One region of the Telluria sp. B2 genome, then DNA from elsewhere that is predicted to be linked to it. Evidence: predicted binding sites of a transcription regulator. Region 1 holds the regulator's gene; the other holds the start of a gene.
The links. The regulator FliA, encoded in region 1, starts transcription of late flagellar genes. The targets are predictions, from matches to a motif close to CTAAAGTTTNNNNNNNNNNNGCCGNTA.
Positions count from the first base shown of each region.

Region 2: ACSUZJ_RS02915 (LPP20 family lipoprotein) is a predicted target of FliA. The motif match lies at 1,329-1,355, and genes of this name have one in related genera.

Region 1 covers NZ_CP196525.1:1,403,565-1,419,280, forward strand. The annotation lists gene ACSUZJ_RS06280 (hypothetical protein) at 1-695, shown strand, start outside; gene ACSUZJ_RS06285 (MraY family glycosyltransferase) at 1,106-2,239, shown strand; gene ACSUZJ_RS06290 (hypothetical protein) at 2,257-2,496, opposite strand; gene flhB (flagellar biosynthesis protein FlhB) at 2,830-3,996, shown strand; gene flhA (flagellar biosynthesis protein FlhA) at 4,023-6,131, shown strand; gene rfbB (dTDP-glucose 4,6-dehydratase) at 6,973-8,001, shown strand; gene rfbD (dTDP-4-dehydrorhamnose reductase) at 7,998-8,888, shown strand; gene rfbA (glucose-1-phosphate thymidylyltransferase RfbA) at 8,904-9,794, shown strand; gene rfbC (dTDP-4-dehydrorhamnose 3,5-epimerase) at 9,791-10,336, shown strand; gene ACSUZJ_RS06325 (dTDP-4-dehydrorhamnose 3,5-epimerase family protein) at 10,219-10,530, shown strand; gene flhF (flagellar biosynthesis GTPase FlhF) at 10,840-12,255, shown strand; gene ACSUZJ_RS06335 (MinD/ParA family ATP-binding protein) at 12,248-13,090, shown strand; gene ACSUZJ_RS06340 (RNA polymerase sigma factor FliA) at 13,105-13,833, shown strand; gene ACSUZJ_RS06345 (flagellar motor protein) at 13,815-14,558, shown strand; gene motD (flagellar motor protein MotD) at 14,564-15,298, shown strand; gene ACSUZJ_RS06355 (hypothetical protein) at 15,522-15,716, shown strand, end outside.
Region 2 covers NZ_CP196525.1:639,480-655,195, reverse strand. The annotation lists gene ACSUZJ_RS02930 (TraB/GumN family protein) at 1-334, opposite strand, end outside; gene ACSUZJ_RS02925 (hypothetical protein) at 448-753, opposite strand; gene ACSUZJ_RS02920 (VOC family protein) at 839-1,201, shown strand; gene ACSUZJ_RS02915 (LPP20 family lipoprotein) at 1,408-1,950, shown strand; gene ACSUZJ_RS02910 (flagella assembly protein FlgT middle domain-containing protein) at 1,940-3,145, shown strand; gene ACSUZJ_RS02905 (UdgX family uracil-DNA binding protein) at 3,388-4,881, opposite strand; gene ACSUZJ_RS02900 (putative DNA modification/repair radical SAM protein) at 4,878-6,110, opposite strand; gene ACSUZJ_RS02895 (SEL1-like repeat protein) at 6,486-8,060, opposite strand; gene ACSUZJ_RS02890 (EAL domain-containing response regulator) at 8,079-10,295, opposite strand; gene ACSUZJ_RS02885 (HDOD domain-containing protein) at 10,365-12,533, opposite strand; gene ACSUZJ_RS02880 (multidrug effflux MFS transporter) at 12,932-14,212, opposite strand; gene ACSUZJ_RS02875 (THUMP domain-containing class I SAM-dependent RNA methyltransferase) at 14,360-15,565, opposite strand.

The sequences.
Region 1 (15,716 bases):
TGGCCGGCATGGCCTCGACCCTAGCTGCCTGCGGCGGCAGCGACAACGACACTCCGCCGGTCTCGGTCACGCCGCCGCCGGTAAGCTACGCGATCACGATGAGCGGTACCGCAGCAACTGGCGCTGCAATCGCCAACGCGGCCCTGACCGCAAGCTGCAAGACCGGTTCGGCAAGCGCGCAAACCAATGCGGACGGCTCCTACACCATCAAGGTAGCGGCGCCAGGCGAAGGTCCTTGCATCCTGTCGGTTACCCAGAACGGCGTCACCCTGCGTTCGATCGCCAGCGGTGACGGCGCCAAGGCCAACATCACGCCGCTGACCGAGATGCTCGTCTCGTACATTGCAATTTCTTCGGGCGCCGGCACCAGCGCCACCCCGGCCCAGCTCGCACAGAGCAAGAGCGTGCAACTCATCGTCGGCAACGGCACCATGATGCAGGCCACGCTGAACCGCGTGGCGCAGGTTGTCTCGACTGCGGCAGGTATTTCGGTTCCGACCGACTTCCTGACGGCCAGCCTGGTGCCGAAGAGCGCAACCAATCCTGGCAACGCCCAGGATGCGATCCTCGAGTCCCTGAAGTCGCGCAACATCGTGGGCGCGAACGGCGCTCCGGCTGCATCAGTACTGGAAAGCGTGCGCAAGGACGCTGCCCAGAACACTGTTACCGGCGGCACGGGCGGTAGCGGTAGCTGATCGAAGTACCCGCTTCGAAAAAGGCCGCGGCTTCGCGCCGCGGTCTTTTTTTGCAGTGCGAAGTGTGTATGGAGAAAATGTTATCGTTCAGCTCGGCAGCGTCAGCAGAAGTCTTCTGCGATCGCCGTTGATGTGTGATCTAAAAGACAAAAAACGGACAAATTCTTACAAGTAGGGCAGGCCCGACAGGATAGTCTGTCGTGTGACTTTCAGTGCTCTACTTCAACACGACGACTCTGGTGCCTGGATAGCTACCGGTTTGCCTGGAGCTAGTTACTTTTATACGACAGCTCGTCAGCTGCGCGCCCTTCTGGCGCGTTGAAAGTGTTGTGTTTGCCAGAATGTCTTCTCAGGTAGCGTCGTGTGACGATTAGGATGTAGAGAGAATGCTTTTAGAAAATGTAGTAACAATGGGTGCATTGAGCGCGGGCGCCAGTCTCGCGGTCAGCGCGCTGATCGTCGGTTCACAGCGTTGGCATGGAAAGCTGTCGCACGATCACGATCTTGGTGGTGTGCAAAAGGTACATACGACCGCAGTGCCCCGTATCGGTGGCGTTGGCGTTGTCGCCGGCCTCCTGCTTGGAATTTTTGCATTCACTCAACTGTTCCCCGGCCAATTCAATGCGGCACAACTCGATCTCGTCCTGCTTCTGCTGTGCGCAAGCATCCCTGCTTTCGTAGCCGGCATTATCGAAGATTTCACCAAAAGAGTATCGGTGCGTGTGCGGCTTGTGGCAACGATTGCCAGTGCCTTGCTCGCAAGTGTGATGCTTGGCGCTACTGTCGAGGAAATGGACATTTGGGGGCTCGACAGCCTGCTCGTATATGCACCGGTCGCCATCGCAGTGACTGCGATCATGGTGGCTGGCGCTGCGAATGCCGTGAACATCATCGACGGATTCAACGGCTTGTCGAGTACGACTATCATCCTGATGGCAACAGGCCTGGGCATCATTGCTTGGCAGCATAATGATGCTTTCGTGATGATGCTGGCGGCGCTGTGCGTGGGCGCCGCGTGTGGCTTCCTCGTCCTGAATTACCCCACCGGCAAGCTCTTCCTTGGCGATGGCGGCGCTTATTTCCTCGGTTTCTGGGTTGCCGAGATGGCCGTCCTGCTGCTCAACAGGCACGCAGAAATCAATGCCTGGCAGGTGCTGGGTGTATGCGCCTATCCCATCATCGAAGTGTTGTTCAGCATTTATCGCCGCCGCTTCATCCAGAACGTCAGCCCTGGCGCACCGGATGCGCTGCACCTGCATACCCTGATCTTCCGTCGCGTGGTGTTCAAGCATGTGGCGCGCGACCCTGCACGTGCCTGGAAGCGTAATGCCGGCGTCGTCTGCATCATGGGCCCAATCATCGCGATCTGCATCGCGGCCAGTGTATTCCTGGGCGGCTCGGTGAGCAGCGCCGTTGCCCTGGTGCTGATCCAGCTGGCCCTGTACATCGCTGTGTACGGCCGTGTGGTGCGTGGGCGCTGGACATCAAGCAAGACCGCACTTGCGCAGGCCGATGAAGTGGACGAGGTCAGCACGGTCGGCTGACCTTGGCAGAGCAGGGCTTAGCGACGCGAGCGGGCCCCTGTCCACCAGCCCTGGAACCAGATCGCCCAGTGAAGCAGCAGGCCTGCGCTGAACAGGTAGTCGGCAAGCGGCCCTGCCTTGAGGGCGGCAGCAGCCAGGCCAGCAACCAACAGCAGGGTCCGCAAATGAGGGAGGGTCCTGTCGAGCAGCTCGCAATACCGCGAGAGGACAGCAATACTTGGCGTGAAATTGTGCAGTGGGCGTTTCGATAGTTTCATGTTCTTCGCCTTTCGGTTTGCCACAAAGCAACCCTCAATTATTGAGAGCTTAGCACGGCCTGCGTGAGATTCTGTGAGATTCTGTGCCGGATTTGACGACGACTGGCAGTAAAACCACAGATTCTTTTAATGCTCACAATACACCAATTTTGCGGTGGCGGTAGCCCTTCACGCACCCCTCCATTTCCTGCTGTTTTCGCATTGACGTTCTCCCCTGAATTTACGTAAGCGCCGGAATAGACCCTATTTTGTTCGGTTAATCGGCTTATAGCCTTGCGGCAACTCCAGTCATAATCGCGCCCTGTACAAGCAAGGGCAATCACGGAGCAGGGCATGGCAGACAGCGACGCAGAAAAGACAGAAGACGCGTCACCCAAGAGACTCGAAAAGGCGCGCGAAGAAGGCGACGTTCCCCGGTCGCGCGAACTGGCCACGTTCACGGTCCTGATGACGGCCGGCGCCGGCCTCTGGATCACCGGCGGCAGCCTGGTCGGCCGCCTGTCGGGCGCACTCGAGTCGGGCCTGAGCCTGAACCGCGAGCAGGTCTACAACCCGGACGTCCTGCTTGAGCGCATTGCCGCCGACGTTGGCGGCGTACTGCTCGCCTGCCTGCCGCTGGCCTTTGCCATCATGCTCGTTGCAATCGCTTCGCCCTTGCTCATCGGCGGCTTCAATTTCAGCGCGAAGGCGTTCACGCCCAACTTCATGAAGCTCAACCCGATCAGCGGGCTGGGCAACATGTTCTCGACCAATGCCCTGGTCGAACTGCTGAAGGCCGTCGCCAAGACCCTGCTGGTCGGCGCCGTGGCCTGGGTGGTCGTGATGAGCGAAATGGATGCGGTGCTGGGCCTGGCCGTCGAGCCGCTCGGCACCTCGACCGCCCACCTGGCCAGCCTGATGTGGCGCGCCTTTCTCTTCATCGTCGGCGCGCTGGGCGCGATCGCGGCCATCGATGGCCCTTACCAGCTCTGGCACTACGCCAACAAGCACAAGATGACGCGCCAGGAAATGATCGAGGAAGCCAAGGAAGCCGAGGGCAATCCGCAGATGAAGGGCAGGATTCGCCAGCTCCAGCGCGAAATGGCGCGCAGCCGCATGATGCAGAATGTGCCCACTGCCGACGTCGTGGTGACCAACCCGACCCATTACGCGGTGGCGCTGAAGTACACCGACGGCCAGAAAGGCGCGCCGCGCGTGGTGGCCAAGGGCGCCGACGAGGTCGCGGCGAAGATCCGCGAGCTGGCGAAAGAGAACAAGGTCGCGCTGCTGGAAGCCCCGGCCCTGGCCCGTGCGCTCTACAAGCACACCGAGATCGACGACGAGATTCCCGAGAAGCTGTACTCGGCCGTGGCCGAGGTGCTGGCTTATGTCTTCCAGTTGCGCAACTACAGCAAGGTCGGCGGACAGTATCCGGATCGCCCGACCAGGCTGCCTGTTCCGCCGGAAATGGACCCGCTGAACCCGGCTTCGCAGGCGCAGCAACCGCAGCAACCGCAATAACCAGATACCAGTAACGGAGCAATTCGATGAACAGTTTGAGACTGCCTGCCTGGCTGAGCGGACTCGGCGCCCGGGGCAATGCCCTGGCCGCGCCGATCCTCATCATCCTGCTGCTGGCGATGATGATCCTGCCGCTGCCGGCCTTCATCCTCGACCTGTTCTTCAGCTTTAACATTGCGCTGTCGGTGATCGTGCTGCTGACCGCGCTGTATACGGTCAAGCCGCTCGACTTCATGGCCTTCCCGGCGATCCTGCTGGTGTCGACCATGCTGCGCCTGTCGCTCAATGTGGCTTCGACTCGCATTGTGCTGACCGAAGGCCATACCGGCGGCGCCGCGGCCGGCAAGGTGATCGAAGCCTTCGGCCACTTCCTGATCGGCGGTAACTACACCGTCGGTATCGTGGTGTTCGTCATCCTTACCATCATCAACTTCACCGTCGTTACCAAGGGCGCGGGCCGTATCGCCGAAGTGGGCGCGCGCTTCGCCCTGGACGCGATGCCGGGCAAGCAGATGGCGATCGACGCCGACCTGAACGCCGGCATGATCGGCGAAGCCGAGGCGCGCAAGCGCCGCGCCGAAGTCGGCCAGGAAGCCGAGTTCTACGGCGCCATGGACGGTGCCTCGAAGTACGTCAAGGGCGATGCCGTGGCCGGCATCATGGTCACCCTCATCAACGTGATCGGCGGCCTGATCGTCGGCGTGGCAATGCACGACATGGCGGTCGGCGACGCCGCCAGGACCTACACCCTGCTGGCCATCGGCGATGGCCTGGTGGCGCAGATTCCTTCCCTGATCATCTCGATTGCGGCGGGCATGGTGGTGTCGCGCGTGGCAAACGACCAGGATATCGGCGGCCAGATGGTCGGCCAGCTCTTCGCCAAGCCTGAAGTGCTGTACATTACCGGCGGCATCATCGGTGGCCTGGGCCTGATCCCGGGCATGCCCAACCTGGTGTTCCTGCTGCTGGCCGGTGCGCTGTGTGGTGGCGGCTACCTGCTCGGCAAACGCAACAAGGAGGCGCCCCAGCGCGAAGCCGAAGCCGCGGCCGAGGAGGCGGCGGCCGGCGCCACCAAGGCCGCGTCCGCCGAAACCGAGGAAGCGACCTGGCAGGACATCATGCCGGTCGATACCCTGGGCCTGGAGGTAGGCTACCGCCTGATTCCGCTGGTCGACCATGCCCAGAGCGGCGAGCTGCTCAAGCGCATCAAGGGCATCCGCAAGAAGTTTGCCCAGGAAGTCGGCTTCCTGGCGCCGCCTGTGCACATCCGCGACAACCTGGAACTCAAACCCTCGGCCTACCGCATCACCCTGAAGGGCGTGGAAGTGGGCAGCGGTGAAGCGATCAACGGCCAGTTCCTCGCGATCAACCCGGGCATGGCCAGCGGAACGCTGCCGGGCCAGCAGACGGTCGACCCGGCCTTCGGGCTGCCCGCGGTCTGGATCGACGCCGGGCTGCGCGACGAGGCGCAGAACCTGGGCTATACGGTCGTCGATGCCGGCACCGTGGTGGCGACCCACCTGAACCACCTGGTCACGACCCACGCCTCCGAGCTGCTGGGGCGCATGGAAGTGCAGGCATTGCTCGATCACCTGGGCAAGGAATCGCCGAAGCTGGTGGAAGACCTGGTGCCGAAAGTGGTGTCGCTGTCGACGCTCCAGAAAGTGCTGCAGAACCTGCTGCTCGAAGGCGTTCACATCCGCGACATGCGCACCATCATCGAGACCCTGTCCGAGCATGGCCCGCAGACCCAGGACCCGAACGATTTGACCGCACTGGTGCGCATTGCCCTTGGACGGGCGATCGTGCAGCAGTTGTTCCCCGGCACGAACGAACTGAGCGTGATGACCCTGGACAACCGCCTCGAGCGCTTGCTGATGCAGGCGCTGGGCGCGGGCGGCGACGGCACCGGCATCGAACCGGGCCTGGCCGACACCATCGCCCAGCAGGCGCACCTGGCTTCGCAGCAGCAGGAAGCGATGGGGCACACGCCGGTGCTGCTGGTGCCGGGCCCGCTGCGCGTGCTGCTCTCGCGCTTCCTGCGCCGCGCACTGCCGCAGCTGAAGGTCTTGTCGCATTCGGAGATTCCCGAGACCAAGACGATTCGGGTGACCAGCCTGGTGGGGGCGCAGTGATCCTGAATGGCGCCGGTAACTTTCAGAGCTATGCGGGCATGGAGAGCGGACGCTTTCCCTTATCGCGCCTGAAACTGCCTTGGGATATACCTGAAAATGATTCGGCAAAAAAACAACACTTAAGCAGAACTTTTTTTAAACCTACGGTGTTGTTAACCGAACAGTTCCTTCGGCTCAGCTGTGAATATTAGTGAAATTTTCTATCTTTTATCACTGTTGGTCGGTCGTCCAAATATTCACGAATTCTCACCGATGTGTGTCATGAAAGGTTCGCGCGTACGCTGTTAATACGGGCATCAGGATGGGTCTGGAGGGCTCTGCCTGTTTTTTTGCGCAGTGCGGCAGGAGGCCGCGCTATCGCAGCACAACAAAGAAGGCTGCTGGGGTTTTTATCTCGTGCGGTTCTACCAGCCTGATCCTGGCGCGTCCCCTGTTAGGAATCGAAGTCGCGCCTGGAGTCCGCTCAAACAGCTGAGTTGGGGCGTAGAGCGCCAGCTTAACAAAATCCACCGTGTAAAAAACACATCTGTGGATAACACTGACTTCGCACGAAGCTAAATTGTTCAGCAGTTGCTCATAGGGAAAATTATTGCTTTAAGGTTCCATGCTGTTATCTGGAGTAATGCAAGTTGATCGGCTAAAATACCTTTCCTCAAGTACCAAGCCGAACTGTTCGAAAGGCGATACCACCGCCGCATTTATCAATGGACATTGCAATCTCGCCCTATGCTGGCGAACGAAAAATTGCACAGTTCAGACTCGGTCGACGAAGCACTGGTGTTCGCAACAGCGGACACTTGTTGATCGGCAGTCTTTTGATTCTCATTTTGGAAAATATATTATGATTTTGGTAACGGGTGGGGCTGGCTTTATCGGCTCGAATTTTGTATTGGACTGGCTGCAGGGTTCGGACGAGCGAGTCGTTAACCTCGACAAGCTGACCTATGCGGGCAACCTGCACAACCTGGACAGCCTGAAGGGTGATGCGCGCCATATTTTCGTCGAGGGGGATATCGGCGACAGCGCACTCGTTGCCGAGCTGCTGGCAAGGTACCGCCCGCGGGCGATCGTGAACTTCGCCGCCGAGTCGCATGTGGATCGTTCGATTACCGGGCCGTCCGCATTCATCCAGACCAATATCGTCGGCACCTTCAACTTGCTCGAGGCCGTGCGTGCCTTCTGGACTGGCCTCGAAGATGGGGAAAAGGCGGCGTTCCGCTTCCTGCACGTTTCGACCGACGAAGTCTACGGCTCGCTGGAGCACGACGATCACCCATTCCGCGAGACCAACCAGTACCAGCCGAACAGTCCTTATTCGGCAAGCAAGGCTGCCAGCGACCACCTGGTGCGCGCCTACCACCATACGTATGGGCTGCCGGTCCTGACGACCAACTGTTCGAACAACTACGGTCCTTTCCATTTCCCTGAAAAGCTGATCCCGCTGATGATCGTCAACGCACTGGCTGGCAAGGCCTTGCCGCTGTATGGCGATGGCACCCAAGTGCGCGACTGGCTGTACGTCAAGGATCACTGCAGCGCCATCCGCCGCGTGCTCGAGGCAGGCAAGCTGGGTGAAACCTACAACGTCGGCGGCTGGAACGAAATGCAGAACGTCGAGATCGCGCGCACCCTGTGCGGCCTGCTCGACGAACTGCGACCGCGCGCGGATGGCAAGTCCTACCGTGAGCAAATCACCTATGTGACCGACCGCCCTGGCCACGACCGTCGCTACGCGATCGACGCGGGCAAGATCGAACGCGAACTCGGCTGGAAGCCGGCGGAAACCTTCGAGACCGGCATCCGCAAGACGGTCGACTGGTACCTGGCCAACCAGGAATGGGTCGTTACCCTGCAATCGAGGGCCGCATGAAATTCCTATTGTTCGGCAAGGGCGGCCAGGTGGGCTGGGAATTGCAGCGCAGCCTGGCGCCACTCGGCCAGGTCGTTGCGCTCGACTTCGACAGCAAGGACCTCTGCGGCGATTTCACCAACCTCGACGGGCTTGCTGCGAGCGTCGAAGCAGTGCGTCCGGACTTTATCGTCAATGCAGCGGCCCACACGGCAGTCGACAAGGCGGAGTCCGAACCCGAGCTGGCGCGCACCATCAATGCGCTGGCGCCGGAAGTGCTGGCCAAGGCTGCCCAGCGCGTCGGGGCCGGTATCGTCCATTACTCGACCGATTACGTTTTCAACGGTAGCGGCGATGCTCGCTGGAAAGAGACTGACCAGCCACAGCCGCTGAACGTGTACGGCCAGACCAAGCTCGAAGGAGAGCGGCTCGTTGCCGCAGCCTGTCCGCGGCACCTGATTTTCCGGACCAGCTGGGTCTACGCCGCGCGTGGCGGCAATTTCGCCAAGACGATGCTGCGCCTGGCTGCCGAGCGTGAGCGCCTCACCGTGATCGATGACCAGTTTGGTGCGCCAACCGGCGCCGAACTGCTTGCCGACGTAACCGCGCATGCATTACGTGACCTCGTGCTGCATCCCGAGCACGCGGGCCTGTATCACCTGACGGCATCCGGCGAGACAAGCTGGCATGGCTACGCGCGCTACGTGCTCGACATCGCATGCGCCGCTGGTGCGGCGTTAAAGGCGGCGCCAGACAGCGTCGCGGCGGTACCGACCACGGCTTTCCCGACGCCAGCGCAGCGTCCTCTTAACTCGCGCCTGGATACGGACAAGTTGCAGGTAACGTTCGGCTTGACGCTGCCCGACTGGCGCGCTGGTGTGGACCGTATGGTCCGCGAAATTCTGTAAAGCATAGAAAACAATATGACCTCGGTTCATCGTAAAGGCATCATTCTCGCCGGCGGTTCCGGCACCAGGCTGCACCCAGCCACCTTGTCGATCAGTAAGCAATTGTTGCCGGTGTACGACAAGCCGATGGTGTACTACCCCTTGAGTACCCTGATGCTTGCCGGCATTCGTGACGTGCTCATCATTTCAACTCCGCAAGATACTCCTCGCTTCGCTCAGCTGTTGGGTGACGGATCGCAGTGGGGCATGAATCTGCAATATGCGGTGCAGGAAACGCCGGACGGGCTCGCCCAGGCTTTCCTGATAGGTGAAAAATTTCTTGGAAACTCTCCGTGCGCGCTGGTCTTGGGCGACAACATCTTCCACGGACACGACTTGGCAACCCTGCTGCATGCAGCCAACGAAAAGACCTTCGGCGCCTCGGTATTTGCCTACCACGTGGCTGACCCCGAACGTTACGGCGTGGTCGAATTCGACACCAGCGGCAAGGCTTGTAGCATTGAAGAAAAGCCAATGGTTCCGAAAAGCAACTATGCTGTCACGGGACTGTACTTCTACGATACGCAGGTTGTCGAGATCGCGAAATCGATCAAGCCAAGCGCTCGAGGCGAGCTCGAGATCACTGCAGTGAACGAGGTCTATCTGAAGCAGGGAAGCCTGGATGTACAAATTCTGAAGCGGGGCCATGCCTGGCTTGATACCGGTACCCACGACAGCCTGCTCGAGGCGAGCTCATTCATTGCGACGCTCGAACATCGCCAGGGACTGAAGGTTGCCTGCCCCGAGGAGATCTCATGGCGTCAGAACTGGATTAGTTCCGAACAGCTTGCCGCCCTGGCCGCCCCGTTAGCCAAGAGCGGCTACGGCAAGTACCTGAACCGCCTGCTGAAGGAGAACGTCCTGTGAAATCGACCAAGCTGGCGATACCGGATGTCGTTTTATTTGAGCCGAAAGTATTCGGGGATGAGCGCGGCTTCTTCTTCGAGAGCTTCAGCCAGCGTCATTTTGAAGAGGCGATCGGCAGAAGCGTTACTTTTGTGCAGGACAACCATTCGCGCTCGACGCAGCATGTGCTGCGCGGCCTGCATTACCAGATCCAGAATGCGCAGGGCAAGCTTGTACGCGTCGTGCATGGCGCGGTCTTTGACGTTGCGGTTGACATGCGCAAGAGTTCGCCCACCTACGGCCAATGGGTCGGCGAGATCCTGTCGGCTGAAAACAAGAAGCAGCTCTGGGTGCCAGAGGGTTTTGCCCACGGTTTCTATACGCTGTCCGAGACTGCTGAGTTCCTCTACAAGACAACCGACTACTATTCGCCCACGTTCGAGCGGTGCGTCCGCTGGGACGACCCGGTAGTCGGGATCAGCTGGCCGATCACATCCGAACCGATCGTATCCGCCAAGGACAAGGTCGGCAGCAACTTCTCTTCAGCAGAAGCATTCGACTAAGAAGCTATCCCAGTAGACCTGCGGCGCACGAATTTCTCTACGAGACGACCAATTATTGGTATCCCGAATTCGAGCGTACCCTGCTGTGGAACGACCCGGCCGTCGGTATCGACTGGCCGATCGGATTCATGCCTCGGATGGCCGACAAGGATGCTGCCGGCCGCCTGCTCAGTGAGCTGGAGACGTTTGCCTGACCCGGGGGCGGATGACAAGCCGGCAGGCGTCAGATGCGTTCCGGCAGCGCATGCTTCAACCCGTGGCCGCAAACTTAGGGTGCAGGGCTTCACCGGACACGCATGACGTTCTTCTGCGCGTGTCTGCAAGCCCAAGCCTTCGCCCGCCAGGGCCGCGCCCGGCCGCGAACCCGACACTCCCCGCGAGAATTGACCCCATTTCCCCATCCTTTTCCCCGGATGGTTGCTTCGTGGCATCGTCAATAATCTCTTCCGTAGACAGGCGAGTTGCGCCTGCATTGAATCGAGCCTAGCAGTGCGGAGAATAAGATGAATGTGAAGAAATTTACAGCGGCAACATCCCGGGAAGCCTTGCGCAAGGTGCGCGATGCGCTCGGACCCGATGCCGTCATCCTCTCGAACCGGCCCGTCGATGGCGTGGTCGAGATCCTCGCACTCGACAACGACGACGTCGCCGCGCTGGGCTCCCCGGCCGCCGGATCGGAGATGGCCGCGCCCCAGCCGCGCCTCGATCACCTGCACGCTTTTGACCAGGAAGCCTCGTCCTTCGTGAACCGCCGCGCCGCGCCGTCCGCACCGGCCCCGGCGCCGGAACACTTCTTCGCCCCGCGCCGCGCGGCGCAGATGGAGCCGGAATTCGAAGCGGCCTTTGCTCCGCGCCGCGCCGCAGCGCCGGCCCCGGAGCCGGCCTTCGACATGGCCGCCATGACCCAGATGATGCAGGCCGCGATCGCCCAGGCCCGCGAATCGGCCGCCGCCGAGATGAACGGCATGATGAGCGAGATCCGCGCCATGCGCGGCGTGATGGAAAACCAGCTGGCCGAGCTGTCCTGGGGCAGCACCCAGCAGCGCGAGCCGCAGAAGGCGGTCGTGCTGCGCGAGATGCTGGGCGCCGGTTTTTCGGCCTCGCTGTCGCGCTACCTGATCGACAAGATGCCGGCCAACAAGGACGCGGCCGAGGCGATGCGCTGGATCAAGACCGTGCTGGCCCGTAACCTGACCACCATGGCCGACGAGGATACGCTGCTCGACAAGGGCGGCGTGTTTGCCCTGGTCGGCCCGACCGGCGTCGGCAAGACCACCACCACCGCCAAGCTGGCGGCGCGCTGCGTGATGCGCCACGGCCCCGAGAAGCTGGCCCTGATCACCACCGACGCCTACCGTATCGGCGGCCACGAGCAGCTGCGCATCTACGGCAAGATCCTGGGCGTGATGGTGCACTCGGTGAAGGACGAGGCCGACCTGCGCATCGCACTCAAGGAGCTCAGGAACAAGCACACCGTGCTGATCGACACCATCGGGATGTCGCAGCGCGACCAGATGGTCACCGAGCAGGTGGCGATGCTGGCCGGCGCCGGCGCCGACGTGAAGCGCCTGCTGTGCCTGAACGCGACCGCGACGGGCGAGACCCTGAACGAAGTGGTGCGCGCCTACCAGGGCAGCGGCCTGCACGGCTGCATCATGACCAAGCTCGACGAAGCCGCCTCGATCGGCAGCGTGCTCGACGTCGTGATCCGGCAGAAGCTGAACCTGCATTACATCTCGAACGGCCAGCGCGTGCCGGAAGACCTGCACCTGGCCGACCGCGCCATGCTGGTCGACCGCGCCTTCCGCGGCCGCCGCGATGCCGGCAACCAGTTCGACGACGCCGACCTGCCGCTGGTGATGGCGCATACCGGCAACGTCGCCAGCGACAGCAGCCTGCGCGGGGTGCGCCTTGGCTAGTTTCGACTTCGACCAGGCCGAAGGCCTGCGCCGGATGCTGGCCGGTCCCAAGCCGCGCGTCGTGACCTTCCTGTCGGCCACGCCGGGCGACGACAAGGCCGCGATGCTGGTGAACCTGGGCGCCTCGCTGGCCCAGGCCGGCAACGACGTGATGATCGTCGACGCCTGCCAACGCAGGGATGGCGTAACGCGTGGCGTCGCCTGCCACCTGGAGATGGAACGCCATGTCAGTTTGATGCAGGTGGCGCGCCAGGAATGCGCGCTGAACCAGGTGGTCCAGCATGCGCCGCAAGGCTTCCAGGTCGCCCTGCTGGCACGCGATGGCGTCGTGCCGCGCACCGGCAGCGATGAGCAACGCCGCCTGGCGAAAGCCTTCGAGGTGCTGGTGAAAGGGCAGGGCGGCATCGTCATCGTCGATGGCGAACTGAACCGTGAAGGCGGCTTCGCCGTGCCCATGCTGGCCGACTCGGAAATCGTGGTGCAGGTGTCGAACAGCGCCACCTCGATCACCAACGCCTATGCCCTGATCAAACGCCTGGCCCAGGAGTTCGGGCGCCGTCCCTTCGGCATCCTGGTCACCGGCGCCACCGAGGCGGAGGCGAAGGTGGTTTACGATAATATGGCGACGGCGGCAAGTCGTTACCTGGCGGTAACGTTGAGCTCGATGGGCTCGGTGCCGGCGGACGAATACCTGCACCGCGCGGCGCGTCTCGGGCGCACCGTGGTCGACGCCTTCCCGCTGGCCGGGGCCTCGGTGGCGTTTCGCCGGCTCGCCGGGCGCTTCGCCTTGCCGGGCATGGCCGGGCTGGGGCGCCACGGCGGCGCGCGTTCTTAAGAAAAAGCACAAGTATGTATACCGTCAAAGGGAAAGCGGACAAGAATCACTTGCTCACCCAGCACCAGCCGCTGGTCAAGCGTCTTGCCCACCAAATGAAGGCCAAGCTGCCGCCCTCGGTCGAGGTGGACGACCTGATCCAGGCCGGCATGATGGGCCTCTTGGACGCCATCAACCGCTACGAAGACAACCACGGGGCCCAGTTCGAGACCTATGCCGTGCTGCGCATCCGCGGCGCGATGGTCGACGAATTGCGCGCCAACGACTGGATGCCGCGCAGCACCCGCCAGAACATGAAGAAGGTGGAGGGCGCGATGACCACGCTGCAGCAACGCCTGGGCCGCCCGCCGAGCGAATCGGAAGTCGCCAAATCGCTCGACATGTCGCTCGAGGACTACCAGGACATGCTGTTCGAAGGCGGCGGCCACCAGCTGGTGTATTACGAGGACTTCCACGAGGACGACGGCAACGACAGCTTCCTCGACCGCTATGCCGTCGATGAATCCGATCCGCTGCGCGCGCTGCTCGACACCGACTTCCGCTCGGCCGTGATCGAGGCCATCGACAACCTGCCGCCGCGCGAGAAGATCCTGATGGGCCTGTATTACGAGGAAGAGCTGAACCTGAAGGAAATCGGCGCCGTCCTGGGCGTCTCCGAGTCGCGCGTGTCGCAGCTGCACACGCAAGCGGTGGCGCGCCTGCGTGCGTCGCTGCGGGAGAGACTGTGGACTTCGCCAGCCTGATCGGCCTGGCGCTGGCGCTGGCCGGCCTGTTCGTCGGGCACACGCTCGACGGCGGCCGCTTCGCCTCCCTGTTCCAGCCGGCGGCCTTCGCCATCGTCGTCGTCGGCACCTTCGGCGCGGTGCTGCTGCAATCCGAAGCGCGCAGCTTCCGGCGCGGCATGCGCATGCTGCGCTGGGTGTTCTTCCCGCCGCGCAGCCAGCGCCAGCCGCTGGCCAGTGCGATCGCGCTGTGGAGCTTGAGCGCGCGCCGCGACGGCCTGCTCTCGCTCGAGCAGTACATGGGCACCAAGGACCTGTTCATCCAGAAGGGCCTGCGCCTGGTGGTAGACGGCATCCAGCCGGAGAAGCTGCGCAACCTGCTGGAAACCGAGATCAACGCCTTCGAATTCGCCGAACGCCAGGCGGCGCGCATCTGGGAATCGGCCGCCGGCTATGCGCCGACGATCGGCATCCTGGGCGCGGTGCTGGGCCTGATCCACGTGATGGAAAACCTGTCCGATCCGTCCCGGCTCGGCTCGGGCATTGCGGTCGCCTTCGTGTCGACCGTCTACGGCGTGGGACTGGCCAACCTGTTCTTCCTCCCGGTCGGCAACAAGCTGAAAGCCATCGTCGCCGACCAGGTGGTGCAGTACGAGATCCTGGCCGAGGTCTTCCACGACCTGGCCAGCGGCGACCACACCCGCGTGGTGGAAGAGCGCGTGGCCAGCCTGCTGGCAAAGCGCTGAAGACCATGGCGCGCAAACGCTACGACGATGCGCAGCCGCATGGCGAGGACCGTGACCGCTGGCTGATTTCCTACGCCGACCTGATCACGCTGCTGTTCGCCTTCTTCGTCGTGATGTACGCCATCTCCATCGTCAACGAAGGCAAGTACAAGGTGCTCTCCGACGCCCTGGGCAGCGCCTTCGGCGGCAATCCGCAGACCCCGCAGGCCAGCAGCACGATCGAGCCGCTGCCGCTGTCCGGCATCATCGCGCGCAAGCGCGCGGAGGCGGCCAAGCGTGACCGCGAACGCATGAACACCCTGGCGCGCGACCTGGGCGCCTCGCTGGCGCCGCTGGTCGAATCGGGCAAGGTGCGCGTGGTGCAGACCGCGCGCGGCGTCAGTGTCGAGATCAGCGAGAGCGTGCTGTTCGCGCAAGGCCAGGCGGCGCTGGGCGAGGCATCGCGCGCGACGCTGGGCGTGGTCGCCGGCCTGCTGAAGGACGATCCGCATGCGATCGAGGTCGAGGGGCATACCGACAACGTGCCGATCGCCAGTCCGTTGTTTCCATCGAACTGGGAATTGTCCGCCGTGCGCGCCAGCAGCGTGGTGCGGCTCTTCATCGAGAACGGCATCGCCCCGGCGCGCATGACGGCGGTCGGGCATGGCGAGAACCGGCCGGTGGCGTCGAACGACGACGAGGCGGGCAGGGCGCGCAACCGGAGGGTCGCGGTGACGATCCTGGCGGCGAAGCCGGAGTGAAAGAAAATTTCATTTTATTGCTGTTGGTGAAATAATCTTTCATCAAGCGTTCTATACCGCGTGGACACAGGTGTCCACCCTACAACTGCGGGGTTGCGTAGGGTGGACACCTGTGTCCACGCCGTCTCACCCTTCGCTACCACGGAACGTCAAACCCACCCCCGCCCTTGGCATTTCCGTCTCCCGCCCGCACAATGGAATCACACAAGCATATGGAGCACCCATGCAACGCCGACCCTTCCTGCTCGCCACCGTGATGGCGGCCAGCTTCCTGCCCGCACTCGCGGGCGCCGCCCCCGGAGACCCCCAAGTGGCAGTCCGAAACAAGATCGAAGTCGAATCCGTGAACGGCCGCGCGCTGGTCCACCTGACGGTGTACAACTACGGCAAGCAGACCATCTGGATCCCGCGCGAAATG
Region 2 (15,716 bases), 760 kb from region 1:
CCCAGCCGACACTGACGCTGGCCGTCGGCGCGCCCAGGTATTCCTGCGATTGCGCGATCTTGCGTTCGACGGCCTTCGAGCGCCATTCCATGTCCTTCGGCAGCGGTTCATGGATCCCGAACACCCACATCACGTGCTCGCCCTTCGACACCTTCCACAAGCCAGGGCCAGGACGCTGGCCCGAGACGAGGATGGTCTGCGGGAGCGGTTCTCCATCCGCCGCCAGCGGCGCCGTGTCGGCCACGGGCTGCGCCGGCTCGGCGGGCGCGGTCTGCGCCAGGGCCGGCAGGGTCAGGAAACACAGGGTCAGTGCGGGCAAGGCGCGTTGCAACATCGTGACATCCCTTTTCTTTTCGTTGATGGGAGCATTGTCATAGCGTCAAGCAATATAAGCAAGAAACAAGTTGTTACAAGAGGCATATGCATGCCTGATATCTCTGCCCGCTTTTACTCCTGCCGCTTGCGCGCCGCCCAAGGGCGCAGCACCAGATATTTTGGCACGGCGGTACGCGATTCACTGCTGGCGCTGATCAACTGGCGGCGCAACAGCAAGGCGATGGCGCGCTGTGCGGTTACGCGCGACAGGCCGGTATCGAGCGCGATTGCCGTATAGCTCAGTTGCACGGCGCGGCCGGCGTTCGCCTCGATGCGGTGCCACAGGTAGGCATAGATGAGGAAGGCGGCGGGCGAGCGCTCATGGCCGACGAGGTCGGGCATCAGCACATCCAGCACATAGGGATCGAAGGCGGTCACTGTACTCACCAAGAATATAGTCATGGTGATTATAGCCGGGGCCGTCCTCATGGGAGAATGCCGGACCCACCACGCAGGAGACAGCATGATCACCCACATCAAATTCGTCAGCATCCCGACCCGCGACCAGGACGCGGCCCTCGCCTTCTATACCGAAAAGCTCGGCTTTCGCGTGATCACCGACCAGCCTTTCGACGGCAAGCAGCGCTGGATCGAACTGCGCGTGGGCAGCTCGGAGACCCGCTTCGTGCTGTTCACGCCGCAAGGCCAGGAAGAACGCATCGGCAGCGCCTTCAACGGTTCGCTCGCCTGCGACGACGTGGAGGCGACTTATCGCCAGTTGTCGGCGCGCGGCGTGGATATTTCCGAACCGCAGAAGCAGCCCTGGGGCACGTTCGCCATCATGAAGGACCCGGACGGCAACCAGTTCGTGCTGTCCTCGTCCTGATCGGTAGAGCCTTCTTCGGCCCGATTCCCGGCCCGGCCAGTCCTGCACCGACCCGCCGGGCTTTCTTGCCGAACCGTCAAGTACAACGCTTTTTTGCGCCATTTCGGTACAAATATTTCCCAAATCCATCAAGATCCGGCGTCAGCGTCCGTTATCCAGTCTGATACCGCGCCCGTTTGCGCACAGTACCCACTACCGGATCCGTTATGAAACTCGTCGCTGTCCTCGCCCTTGCCGCTTCCACGCTGCTGACCGCATGCGGCACCGTGCGCATGCCCACCTCCGCCGCCCAGCCGGCGCATGCGCAGAGCGCCGTCATCACCCTCACCGCCACCGGCTACGGCGCCGTCAACACCGCCGCCTGCCAGGGCGAATGCGACCGCGTCTCGCCGGCCCAGCGCAAGCTGCTGGCAATGCGCGCCTCGCGCCTGGATGCCTACCGCGCCATGGCCGAGCAGGTGTACGGCGTGCGCGTCGAAGGCGGCAGCACGGTTGGCTCGCTTGCCCTCAAGGACGACAGTTTCAAGGTGTATATTGACGCCTTCATCCGTGGCGCGCGCGTGACGAATACCGCCCAGCGCGAGGACGGCACCTACGAGACGACCGTGGAGATGGATTTCGACCCGCATGCAGCGCAGTACCAGGCCCAGAGCAGCGCACCGCCGGCAGCGGCGAAGAACGCCCGCACCATGCTGGGCAACGCCGGTCCCGGCGCTGCCTATGGCGCGTCGTTCTACCATGCGCAATAAGGCAGCACGGTTCCTGCGCGGCGCCGCCCTGGCGCTGTTGTTCGCGCTGACCGGCGCCGGCGTCCACGCCGCGCCGGCCGAAGCCGAAGGCGTGGCCCTGGTGGCCGAAGGCGGCGTCGAACGCGCGCGCCAGGTGGCAATTCGCGACGCGCTCGATCAGCTCGGCCTGCGCAGCGCGGCCCGCGTCGATGTCGCCGCGGGCGCCAGCACGCGCGGCAAGCTTCTCGAGAGCAGCCGCGTCCAGCCGGCCGCCGAATTCGACCGCTACCGCATCGTGCGCGAATGGCAGACCGGCCAGCTGCTGCACGTGCGCGTCCAGGTCAAGGAAGAAGAGGCCCGCCCGCGCGGCAACGTCAACCTCGCCTACCGCAAGAAGATCGTCGTCACCCCCTTCCACGTGCGCAGCTCGCCCCAACTCGACGACGTCGACGACATCGCCACCCGCCTGCCGCAGGAACTGCTGCGCCGCATGACCGGCAGCGGCAAATTCCTCGGCAAGGACAGCCCCTACGTGATCGCCCCGGGCGCCAGCGGTCCGGCCACCGACCTTGCCGCAGTGCGCCGCATCGCCTCCATGCACGACGCCCAGTTCGTCATCGCCGGCGAGATCGTCGACGCCGGCAAGTTCGGCAAGCCGGCGTACTACGGTTTGATCAGGAAGGATGCGCGCCGCATCGAGATCGCCTTCTACGTCTACGACGGCCTGTCCGGCGCCCTGATCGCGCGCCGCACGGCTATGGCCGAAGGGGTGGGCGAGCAGCGCGTCGGGCGCGACAAGCCTTTCGGCAGCGCCAGCTTCGCCGCCACGCCGTTCGGCGGCGCGATCCTGCGCGCGCTCGACGAGGGCGCCGCCCAGATTGCCCAGGACCTGGGGCCGCTGCCCTTCATGGCGAAAGTCGTGCAGGTGCAGGGCGAACGCATCTTCATCGACGCCGGCAGCACCTCCTCGGTGGCGCCCGGCGACCAGCTCGTGGTCTACCGGGCCGACCCGCGCCAGCAGGTCTACGGCAGCGATCCGCTGACGCCGCTCGGCACCGTCGAAGCGCCGCTCGGCACGGTGTCGATCGTGCAGGTGCAACCGGGCTTCGCGATCGGGAAGATCGATCCGCCGGCCGCGGCGAAGCAGGTCAGCGCGGGGGACCTGGTGCGCTTCGATGTGGCGCTGGCGCCGGCGGAGAAGGGGGCGGAGCGCTGATGTCGTAGGGTGGACACCTGTGTCCACGCGGTGCACCGGCTCCGAGTCGAACATTCATTTTTATCGGCACGCGGCGATGCGCAGCCATCGGCAAGACCATCCGCAAACGCTTGCCGATGCCGTATCCGGTGGGTTCGAGAACCCACCCTACGCCTGACGCCGCATGCGGGATCGCCTTCGTACATTTGCCACTGCTGTACCGCGTGGACACAGGTGTCCAACCTACAAAAGCCAACACCATGTCACGCCGGCGGCTCTTCCGGCGGCCTGTCCAGCAGCGCGTGCGCCAGCTTCAGGCCGTCGACCATGACCTTGAACGCCTGCCGCTTGGCCTCTTCGTCGGGCACGCGCAAGATATACGAGGGGTGGTAGACCGTCACCACCCAGCGCCCATCGTGCCGGATCGGCTTGCCGAGCTTGTCCTTCAGCGTCACGCTACCGCTGCCCAGCACCGATTTGAGCGCCGTGGCGCCCAGCGCCACGATGACCTTCGGCTTGATCGCGGCCAGCTCCTTTTCCAGCCAGTAGCTGCAAGCCTCGATCTCGCGCTGGGCCGGGGTCTTGTGCAGGCGGCGCTTGCCGCGCGGCTCCCACTTGAAATGCTTCACGGCGTTGGTGAGATAGACCTCGCGGCGCTCGACGCCGGCGGCGTCGAAGACTTTGTCGAGCAGCTTGCCGGCCGGGCCGACGAAGGGATGGCCGGCGAGGTCTTCCTGGTCGCCCGGCTGCTCGCCCACCAGCATGATGGGCGCTTTTTTCGAGCCTTCTCCGCCCACGGCCTGGGTCGCGTACTGCCACAGGTCGCAGCGCCGGCACTCGTCGAGTTTCGAGGGCTGCTGGCGTTCGGGCTGGGCGTCGGCCGGGGCGATCGGGATCGTGGCGCCACTCTTGCGCCCGACCGCCTGGGCCTGGCCGGTGCGGCGCGCGCCCAGCGCGGCGTTGGTCACCATGTCGGGCACGATCGCCCCTTCCGGCAGGTTCTTCCAGAAGCGCGAAGGGATGTGGCTTTGCATGACCTGGGTGTTCAGGCGCGCCGGATTGAAGATGCTGCGGTAATAGGTCAGCCAGAGCGCTTCGCCGGCGTCGTCGAGTTCGGCCGCGCTGGACATCAGGGGGCCGGTGTTGTGCAGGGTGTGGCCGTCCCAGAGCACGCTGGCCTCGGGCGTGGCGATCATCCAGCTCACATTACCCATGCGGTTGACGAAATGCTCGGCGACCCGGGGCAGCACGTCGTGACGCGGCTCGAACCAGGCGACGAAACGCGGCGGGCCGGCAGCCTCGGGACGCTCGCGGAATCGGATGTAGGCATGCATGTCGTGCTCCTCGCGGTGCACCGCCTTCACCATCGCATGCAATCGCGCGCCGTCGGCGTCGGCGGCGGATTGCACGTCGTGCTCGCCCTGGGTCCAGCGCCAGATGACGCGGTACAGGAAGGCCCAGCGGTCCGGCATGCGACAGCAGGCCGCCGTCTGCAGCATGTCCATCAGCGAGCGCGGCAAATGCGGCGCCGGTCTCAAGTCATTGAATCGGATGGAGGCATTATGCGTGGGCTCGGCTGGCGCCGGCGCACCCGAGAACAGATCGGCCGAGAGCAGGTCCGGAGCGTCGGGCTGGTTCCAGGTAACGAGCTCGGGCGGGACAGCGTGGATCAGGAGGTCGCGCGCGGCGTCGCGCCATTCGGCGAAGCTGAAGACCGCCAGCGGCTGGCCGGCGGCAACCGCTGCGGCCGCGCTCATGCCGCCTGCAATTCCGGCCAGAGGTTCATCTGCTGGGGCGCGTCGGCCAGGTGGCGCCGCAGCAGGTCGGAACTGGATTGCCCCTGGGCCGGCTTGTAGTCGGCCGTGACGACGAAAGGCGCGATCTTTTTCATGCTGCAGCGCAGGCGAGACAAGTCTTCCCAGCGCACCCGCCGCACCCGGCGCAGCTCGACGATGCGCTTGGCGTTGCGCAGGCCGATGCCGGGTATGCGCGCGATCATCTCGGCGTCTACCCGGTTCAGGTCCATCGGGAAGTGTTCGCGGTTGGCCAGCGCCCAGGCCAGCTTGGGGTCGACGTCGAGGGCGAGATTGCCGGCCTTCGGCATCAACTCCCCTGCCGTGAAGCCATAGCCGCGCAGGAGAAAGTCTGCCTGGTACAGGCGGTGCTCGCGCAGCAGCGGCGGCGGGGCCAGCGGCACGCTCTTCGGGCTTTGCGGGATCGGACTGAAGGCCGAGTAGTACACGCGCTTGAGTTTATAACTGCCGTACAGGGTTTCGGCGGTGTTCAGGATGGTGTGATCGTCGCTGGCATCGGCGCCGACGATCATCTGCGTGCTCTGGCCGGCCGGCGCGAAGCTCGGCGCCTTCGGTTCCTCGGCCTTTTCGTCGAGCTTGCGGCGGATCGAGCCCATCGCCAGCTTGATGGTGTGGACGTTCTTTTCCGGCGCCAGGCGCGTGACGCTGTCGTGGGTGGGTAGCTCGATGTTTACCGACAGGCGGTCGGCATAGCGGCCGGCCTGCGCGATCAGGGCCGGGTCGGCGTCGGGAATGGTCTTCAGGTGGATGTAGCCGCGGAAGTTGTGTTCTTCGCGCAGGCGGCGCGCCACTTCCACCAGCTGCTCCATCGTGTAGTCGCTCGAGCGGATGATGCCGGAGCTGAGGAACAGACCGTCGATGTAGTTGCGCAGGTAAAAGTCGTGCGTGAGCTTGACCACTTCCTCGACCGCAAAACGGGCGCGCGGCACGTTCGAGCTGCGCCGGTTGACGCAGTACTGGCAGTCGTAGATGCAAAAGTTGGTGAGCAGGATCTTCAGCAGCGACACGCAGCGCCCGTCCGGCGTGTAGCTGTGGCAGATGCCCATGCCGGTGGTGGCGCCGATGCCGCCGTCGCTGCCGTCGGAGGCGCGCTTGGGCGCGCCGCTGCTGGCGCAGGAGGCGTCGTATTTGGCGGCGTCCGCCAGGATTTCGAGCTTGTCGGTGAGTTCCATCGCGAAAGGTGGAGCTGTATGGGCATACAGTATATACCAGTCGCTTGCTGCACGGCGCGCGGGTGAGGTTGGGGGACAACAGGTTGTTGAAAAGGCGCGGGTTTGCCGTTCGATGCGTCGGCGAATGGCGTACGGTCGGTTTCAAAAAACGGTGTCACAACGCGGCGTTTCGCGTGGGCACGGGGTGCCCACCCTACAGGAAGCCATGCAGTGTTATCGCTATTGTGGCCAGAACGCCGACCGTAGGGTGGGCACATCCCGTGCCCACGCGTTACGTGTTCATGCATTAACCTGCGGCGGCGACGCATCGCCCGCAAACACCGCCGCGAGTCACAATCGCCCCACGCGTTCAACCACCCCCTGAGCTGTCGGGCACTACGCGTTTTCGGTATACACCTGCGCCTGCGCCAGCTGCACCGGCGCCATCCGCGCCGCGAGCCGCTTCAGGTAGGGTCCAGCAGCCGCGATCCCGCCCGCCGCCGCCCGGTGCAGCCAGCCATAGGCCTCGACCGGGTCGCGCTGCGTTCCCTGCCCGGTCGCATACATCACGCCGAGGTTGAACTGGGCCCGCGCATGGCCCTGGCGCGCCGCGCACAGGTACCAGAAGTGGGCCGCCTCGTAGTCGCGTTCGACGCCATGTGCGCTGTCGTAGCGCAGGCCGAGGGCGAACTGGGCCAGCGCGTGGCCCTGCTCGGCCGCCTTGCGGTACCAGTCGGTCGCCTCGCGCGGGTCGCCCATGTCCTCGCGGTCGATCAGGACGCCGACCATGTACTGGGCCGGCGCATATTCCTGGGCCGCCGCGCGCCGGTACCAGTCGAGCGCGAGCGCGGCATCCTGCGCCACGCCGTTGCCGCTCTCATGGCGCAGGCCGAGGTCGAACTGGGCGCGCAGGTGGCCCTGCTCGGCCGCCTTGCGGTACCAGGCCGCCGCCTGGGCCGGGTCGTGCTCGACGCCCTGCCCCGCGTCGTAGAGCTGGCCCAGGTGGTATTGCGCGGCCGGCAGGCCCTGCTCGCCGGCCTTGCGGTACCAGTGCGCGGCCAGGCCGGCGTCGCGCGCCACGCCCTGGCCGTGCTCGTAGCGCAGGCCGAGGTTGTCCTGGGCGCCCGCATGGCCCTGTTCGGCCGCGCGGCGGTACCATTCGAGCGCCCGCGCCTCGTCGCGCGCCACGCCATGGCCGCTGTCGTAGATCAGCGCGAGGTTGAACTGGGAACTGAGGTGGTCCTGGCGCGCGGCGCGCTCGTACCAGGCAATCGCCTGGGCACTGTCCTGCTCGACGTCCTGGCCCTTGTCGTAGCGCAGGCCGAGGTTGAACTGGGCCGGCGCATGCCCCTGCTCGGCGGCGCGGCGCAGCCAGTCCAGCGCCTGGGACGGGTCGCGCGCCACGCCCTGGCCGCTGTCGTAGCGCAGCGCGAGAGCGAACTGGGAGCGCGCATAGCCCTGGCCGGCGGCGCGGCGGTACCAGGCCAAGGCTTCTTCCTGGTCCTGGGCGATGCCCTTGCCGCCCTCGTACATCATGCCCAGGTTGTGCTGGGCGCCGGCGTCGCCCTGGTCGGCGGCACGCCGGAACCAGTGCAGCGCCTTGTGCACGTCGCTTGCTACGCCCTGCCCTTTGGCATACAGCCAGCCCAGGTTGTACTGGGCCGGCGCGTAACCCTGCTCGGCCGCGCAGCCGTACCAGTACAGCGCCTGTTCGTGGTCCTGGGCCACGCCCTGGCCCTTCTGGTACATCACACCGAGGTTGTACTGGGCCTGCTCCAGGCCGGCGGCGGCGGCCATGCGGTACCAGGCGACCGCCAGCTCGTAGTTCTGCGGCACGCCCTGGCCGTTCACGTACATGAAGCCCAGGCTGTGCTGGGCGCTGGCGACGCCGCGCTCGGCCAGGCCCTTCACGCGCAGGAACTCGGCCGTGTGGCGTTCCCCTGCTGCGGGCGCGGTCGTCGCGGTATCCATGGGAAGGAGGCGCCGGGATCAGGCGCGGATCGCGCGCACCTGGGCCGTGGAACCAGGCGCCCCCTGGGGGGCGGCCAGCGCCTGCGCGCGCAGCACGCCGATGAAGTTCGACAGCGAGATCGGGCGGTAGTAGAGGTAGCCCTGCATGGTCTCGCAGCCGTTGGCCTTCAGGTAGTTGGCCTGGACCTCGGTCTCGACGCCTTCGGCGATCAGGTGCAGCCCGAGCCCGCGCGCGATCGAGATGATCGCCAGGATCACCGGGTAGTGACCGTTCTCGTCGTGGATCTCCTTGACGAAGGACTGGTCGATCTTCATCGTGTGGATCGGGAAGCGGTGCAGATAGGAGAGCGACGAATAGCCGGTGCCGAAGTCGTCGATCGCGACCGACACGCCGAGCTGGCACAGCTTGTTCAGCTGCTCGATCGCGTACTGCGGGTTGCGGATGCAGATGTTCTCGGTGATCTCGACCTCGATCTGGCCGGGCGAGATCCCGTAGCGCACCAGGGCGCCGCGCATCTTCTCGAAAAAGTCGCCGCGGTCCAGGTATTGCGGCGACAGGTTCAGCGACAGCCGCACCGCCTGGCCGCTGGCCAGGTTCCACTGCAGCATGTCGCGGCACAGGGCGCCGATCATCCAGTCCGAGATCGGCAGCATCAGGCCGTTCTCTTCCGCGAAGGGCAGGAATTCGCCGGCCGACAGCAGGCCGCGCGTCGGGTGGTTCCAGCGCATCAGCGCCTCGGCGCCGACGATGCGGCCGGTGGCGGCGTCGATCTGCGGCTGGTAGTACATCTCCAGCTCGTTGTGCTCGAGCGCGCGGCGTAGCGCCTGCTCGAGCGCGATCTTCTGGTGCGACACGTCCAGCATCGAGTCGTGGTAGAAGCTGTGGCCGTTCTTGCCCAGGGCTTTTACCTGGTACATCGCGATGTCGGCATGGCGCAGCAGCTCGTCGATCGATTCGCCGTCGCCCGGGTAGATCGCGATGCCGATCGAGGCCGAGATATGCACTTCGTGGCCGTCGAGGTCAAAAGGCTTGTGCAGGCATTCGAGGAACTTGTCGGCCACCATGCGCGCGTCGTCGCGGTCGCGCAGTTCCGGCAGCACGATGGTGAATTCGTCGCCGCCCTGGCGCGCCAGCGTATCGCCCTTGCGCAGGCATTCCTTCAGGCGCACCGCGACCTGCTGCAGCAGCTCGTCGCCCTTCACATGGCCGAGCGTGTCGTTGACCAGTTTGAAACGGTCCAGGTCGATGAACATCACGGCCAGCTCGGTCTGCTTGCGCTTGGCCTGGATCACCGCCAGTCCCAGCCTGTCCTTGAACAGGATGCGGTTCGGCAGGTCGGTCAGGATGTCGTGGTAGGCTTGGTAGGAGATGACTTCCTCGGCGCGCTTCCTGTCGGTGATGTCGCGCGCCACGCCATAGGTGCCGAAGAACTCGAGCTTCTTGACCTCCTGGTCGGGCACGTGCATGCCGATCGAGTTCAGCGAGATCGTCATCAGGGTGTTGTTGAAGGTGCGGTCGCCGCTGTTGTTGCGCGCGCCGCGGCACTTCAGGCGCAGCTCTACGTTGCGCGAGGCGCGTTCGTCGACGCGGCGCTCGTTGAACACGTAGCGGGCGCGCTCCAGGTCCTCGTCGTGCACCAGGATCGAGTAATGCTTGCCGATCAGTTCGTCGCGCGAGAAGCCCAGCAACTGGTAGGCGCGGTCGTTCACGAAAGTGAAACGGCCTTCGTGGTTCAGCGTGTAGATGATGTCCGGCGAGCTGTCGACCAGGTAGCGGTACATCTTCTCCGAGTTTTCCAGCTGGTTGGCGATGCGCGCATTGGCCGTGGCCAGGCGGCGCTGTTCGAGCGCGTTGCCGACGGTGGTCAGGAGTTCCTCGCGCGCATAGGGCTTGCGCAGGTAGTCGTAGGCGCCGCGCTTCAGGGCGCCGATCGCAGCGTCAATGCCGACTTCGCCGCTCATCACGATCACGTCGGCATCGATGCCCTTGGCATTGATGAAGTCCATGATCTCGTGGCCGCCGATGTCCGGCAGGCGCAGGTCGAGCAGCACCAGGTCGAAGCGCAGCGTCGACAGGTGGGCGATCGCCTCGCTCCCCGAGCCGGCCGTGGTCAAGTGGTAGCCGCGGTCGCGCAGCAGTTCGTAGAGCGAGGCCAGCAGGCGCGGCTCGTCGTCCACGAGCAGCAGGCGGGGCTGGTCGGCGATGCCGGGCAGCCCCGCCGGAGTGTCAGGCATTCCGGCCGGAGCGTCCGCACCCTGGGACATGGCTGAAGTAGCGCTGGCTGAGTACACGTTCGTCATACCTTATACAGAACCCAGGGCGCGCGCAGGCAGGGCCGGCGCGGCGCTGGCGCCGGACCATGCCGGCAGCAGAATTTCAAATGCGGTGCCGCCCTTGCCGCTGCGGCAGGCGATCTGGCCGTTCAGTTGCTTGACCAGGCCATGCACGATCGACAGGCCGAGGCCGCGGTGCGCGCCATCCTTGGTGCTCTTCACCGCCGAGAACAGGTTCGCCATCACCTCGGGCGCCAGGCCGGGGCCGGTGTCGGAGACCGTCAGCTCCAGGTAGAGCTTGCGCTCGCGGTGCACGTGGCCGCGGGTGGCGATCTCGATGCGTCCGCCGCCGCTGCCGCCCAGGGCCTCGACCGCGTTCTTGACCAGGTTGACCAGGATCTGCTTGAGCACGTCGGCGTCGCCCGCGACCAGGCGCGCTTCGTCGTGCAGGGCGGTGGCGATCTGTACGTTGGCCGGCACGAAGTGGCCGGCGCGGAACAGGCGCACCACGTCCTCGACCACCTTCACGGCGTCCAGCGGGCGCGGGCCGGTCTCGGGCGGCTTGATGTCGGCGAGCGTTCCGATCAGCTGGCCGACGCGGTCGATTTCTTCGTTCAGCACCGACATCTCGCTGGCCACCGGTTCCTGGCGCGCCAGCTTGCCGTCGAGGACACTCAGGTAGTTCTTGATGATCGACAGCGGGTTGTTCACCTCGTGCAGCACGCGGCGCGAGGCCTCGCGGTATTCCTCGGCGACGCTGGCGATCTGGCGCCGCGCCTGGCCGCGCTCGAGCAGCGCGGTCTCCAGTGCGGTCGCGGCCTGGGTGCCGAAGGACTGCAGGAAGCGTTCGCGCTTCTGGCAGGCCGGCAGCTGCCAGGACGCCACGCCGCCCACCAGCACGCCCAGGCAGCGCGCGCCGGCCACCAGCGGCAGGCAGACCAGGCTGTCGGTGCCGAGCATGCGCAGCAGCTGTTCTTCCGGCAGGCCCAGCGCTTCGCTGCCGTGCTGCAGGTAGGCCGGCTTGCGCTCCAGTGCGGCGGTGGCGATCGGTCCGCCCTTGGACAGCGGGATCGCGAATTCGGCGATGCGGGCCGTGGCCACGCCCGGCGCACCAACCAGCATCTGGCCGGTCGGGTTCTCGAGCAGGACCACGGTGTTGTCGAAGTCGAACAGGATGCGCGCGCTGCGCGTCATCGATTCGAGCAGCGCGCCCTCGCCCTGTTGGCGCGCGAAGGTCTGGCCGACCTCGGACACCAGCACCAGGTTGCGCACTTCTTCCGACAGTCGCTGCTGGACCGGGTCGACGCCAGGGGGAGCGTAGGCCTGCGGAGCATAGGCCGGCGGAGCCGGGATATCCTCCGCTCCCGTCAGGTCGATGCCCAGGTGGACGGCGGCCTTGTCGACCTGGCGCGCGGCGGCGTCCAGCATCTCGCCGATCTCGCCCGGGGCCAGGCCGCACAGCGCCGCGCCTTCGGCCAGCGCGTCCGTATCGTCCGGGTGGCCGGACATCAGGTGCGCCAGGCGCACGATGCGGATCAGGGGATGGGCCGCCTCCAGGCGGCCGCTCGACTCGTGGTGGTAGAGCACGGCGTCGGCCAGGAAGGAGTCGAGCTGCCAGCGCTCGATCAGCCAGGCGCCCGCTTCCGCATGGGTGATCTGCAGCGTGCGCTGCTCGACCGCGCACAGGTCCTCGTCGTCGAGCGCGGTGAAGTTGAAACCGTATTCCTTGGGCGCGGTCGCCAGCAGCGCCAGGCGGCCGACGTTGTGCAGCAGCCCGGCGAGGTAGGCCTCTTCCAGGTGCGGGTACTCGATGCGGCGCGCGACGTCGCGCGCGATCACGGCCGCGACGAGCGAGTTCTTCCAGAACGCGCGCAGGTCGGTGCTGCCGGAATGGGGGAAATTGTTAAAGGTCTGGAATACCGAGTCGCTGATGACCAGGGTCTTGATCATGTCGGTGCCAAGCGACACCAGCGACTGCCTCAGGTTGGCCGTACGGCTGCCGCGGTGGTAGGCCGAGCTGTTGGCGACAGCCAGCAGCTTGCCGGTCATGCCCGCGTCCTTGGCGATCAGGTCGGCCAGCTCCTCCATCCCCAGGTCATCGGCCTGCAGGTGCCCGAGCAGCTTGACGAGAATCTGTGGCATCGCCGGCAGCCGGGCAACGAGCAGGCGATTGCGAATATCCTGGTCTGGTTGGTGCATTTCTCGATCGAGGACGCCACTAGGGTTGCGGGGTGGCTGCTCCATTCCTGAGCTACCACAACATGGTATTTATGCATCGTCGGAGCAGGACAGCATTTCCACTGTTGTTCCAACGCTAGATCAAGGGTCTTAGCATATATACATTTCTGATCGGGAACAATACTTTCTGTTAAAAGTGTGAGTTTTTCCAGGCTGAATGTTGAATTCCACGGCTATTTATTGCCGTGTTGCAATTGAACGCATGAGCTATGCGCTGTTCCTGGAATGGTCAGGGTTCCGCGACCGCAGTCCGGAACGTATCCCGTAGGGTGGGCACCTGTGCCCACGCGGATGATGAAGACCACGAAAGAAGCAGGCAACAGCCCCCGGAACGTATCCGCCCGAGGGCTGCCGATGGCTTACACCCCGTTGCGCGCCAACCTGCGCCGATACTGGCGCGAGATCACCCAGCAAGCCAGCGCCGCCAGCGCAAACCCCGCCTGCCCCAGCGCCAACGCCAGTACCGAATGCGACAGCGCCGGCGCGATCAGGCCCGCCACGATCGCGCCCAGCAGGGTCGACACGAAGGACTGGCAGGATGCCACGGTGCCGCGGATATGCGGGAACAGGTCGAGCGCGAGCAGGGTCGCGCCCGGTGCGATGATCGAGCTGCCGAAGGTGAAGAAGAACATCGGCAGCACGGTCCAGGGCAGCGCCGGCGGCAGGAACAGGTGGTAGCCGACGTTGAACGCCACCGCGCTGAGCATGAAGCCGAAGCCGATCCAGATCTGGTTGACGAAGCTCCGCTTGCCGGCCATGCGGTTGGCCGCCATCGAGCCGAGGAAGATCCCGCTCACGGTCGGCACGAACAGCCAGGCGAAGCCCGACGGGCCGAGGTGCAGGTGCTGCGGCAGCATCACCGGCGAGGCCGTGATGTAGAGGAACAGCCCGGCGAAGTTCAGCGCCGTGATCCCGGCCTTCATGTGGAACAGGAAGGAGCTGAAGATCGCGCCATAGCTGCCCGCCAGGAAGCGCGGATTGAAGGGCTGGCGCCGCTCGCGCGGCACGGTCTCGGGCAGGTGCTGCCAGCACACCCAGCCCAGCACCAGCGTGAACAGGCACAGCGCCAGGAAGATGGCGCGCCAGCCGAAGAAGATCACGATCCAGCCGCCCAGCACCGGCGCGATGGCTGGCGCGATCGAGAAGATCATCGTCACCATCGACAGCAGGCGCGCGGCCGCCGTATCGGAATACAGGTCGCGGATGATCGCGCGCCCGACCACGACGCCGGCGCCGGCCGAGACGCCCTGCATGATGCGGAACACCCACAGGTAATGGACCGAGGACGCGGCGGCGCAGCCGAAGGTGCCGATGGCGAACACCACCAGCGCCACCAGGATCACGTTGCGGCGCCCGAAGGCATCCGACAGCGCGCCGTGCCACAGCACCATGCCGGCAAAGGCCAGCATGTAGGCAGTCAGGGTCTGCTGCACCTCCAGGCTTGACGCATGCAGGGTCGCCTGGATCTGCGGGAAGGCCGGCAGGTAGGCGTCGATCGAGAACGGCCCCAGCATCGACAGCCCGGCCAGCAGGGTGGCCAGGCCGCCGGCCGACAGCATCGTGATCTTGTGCGGTTCCGGGAGCGGAACCGGGATCACCGGGTCCTTGGGAAGTTCGTCGGGTTCTGTGGGCGGCAGCATGGGTCAGTTAGCGTCTGTGTCCGGTTTCGTGTCGGGTTTCGAGCGTTTGAAAAAACCTCCAGGGCAAGGGATGCGGCCCACCGACGTGTCGTCGAAGACAGTACGAATGTACGGCAAGACGATGCAACGCAGCCATGGAGGTTTTTTTCATACGCTCTTGGGCTTGGCTTCCTCGCGGCGGTTGTAGCCGGCTACCATGTCGAAGCGGAACAGGCGGCACTCGAGGGCGCCATTGAAGAACGGGGTCTTGCGCGCCTCCTTCAGGCGCAGCAGCTTGGGCAGCGACAGGTCGGCGGTGAACAGGAACACGGTCCAGCCGGCGAAGCGCTGCTTGAGCGTGGTGCCCAGCGCCGCGTAGAAGGAGACGGCCATCTCGTCCTGCGGCATGGTGGAATCGCCGCGCACGCCGATGCGCTCGCCGTAGGGCGGGTTGGTCAGCAGGATGCCGGGCTGGGTGGTCGGCGGCGAGACGTGCTGGGCCTCGATCTGCTTCAGCGGCACCTCGAACAGGACGCCGGCGATTTTCAGGTTGTGGCGGGTCATGGCCACCATGTCGCCCGAGATGTCGGAACCGAAGATGGTCGGTTCGCTCGGCAGCGGATTGGCCTTGATCGCGGCCTTCATCTCCTGCCAGGCCTCGCGGTCGAAGTCGGCGAATTTCTCGAAAGCGAAGCGGCGGCGCGCGCCCGGCGGAATGCCCTGCACCATCTGGGCCGCCTCGATCAGGATCGTGCCCGAGCCGCACATCGGGTCGAACAGCGGCACGCCCGGCTTCCAGCCCGACACGCGCAGCATGCCGGCGGCCAGGTTCTCGCGCAGCGGCGCGTCGCCCGTCTCTTCGCGCCAGCCGCGCTTGAACAGGGCCTCGCCCGAGGTGTCGAGGTAGATGATGAAGTTGCGCTGGTCGAGGAAGCCAACGATGCGCATGTCCGGCTCGCGGGTATCGACCGACGGACGCTTGCCGAACTGGTCGCGGAAGCGATCGCAGACGGCATCCTTGATCTTCAGGGTCGTGAATTCCAGGCTCTTCAGCGGCGACTTGACGGCGGTGACGTCGACGCGGATCGTGTGGTGATAGCCGAACCAGTCTTCCCAGGGCTGCTCGAGCACCAGGTCGTAGATGTCGTTCTCGTTGTTGTAGCTGCGCTGGCCCATGCGCATGAGCACGCGCGAGGCAATGCGCGAGTGCAGGTTGATGCGGTAGGAGTCGAGCAGCGTGCCCGAGCAGTGCACGCCGCCCGGCACCTGGTTGTGCACCTTCAGCGTGGGGCTGTGGGCCTGGGCGATCTCAAGGAGTTCTTCGGCAAGCGCCGCTTCCATGCCGCGCGGGCATGGGCAAAAGTATGACGTCATGGGGGTACCCTTTGTCCGTTAATAAAAAATAATGTGGCTGGAAGCGCCGATCGCTTGCAGCCACGTGTTGATTCGGTGTTTCTTTTGAGGCTAACGCTGGTCAGCCGGTGAGACCGCGTGGGCACAGGTGCCCACCCTACAACGGCAGACC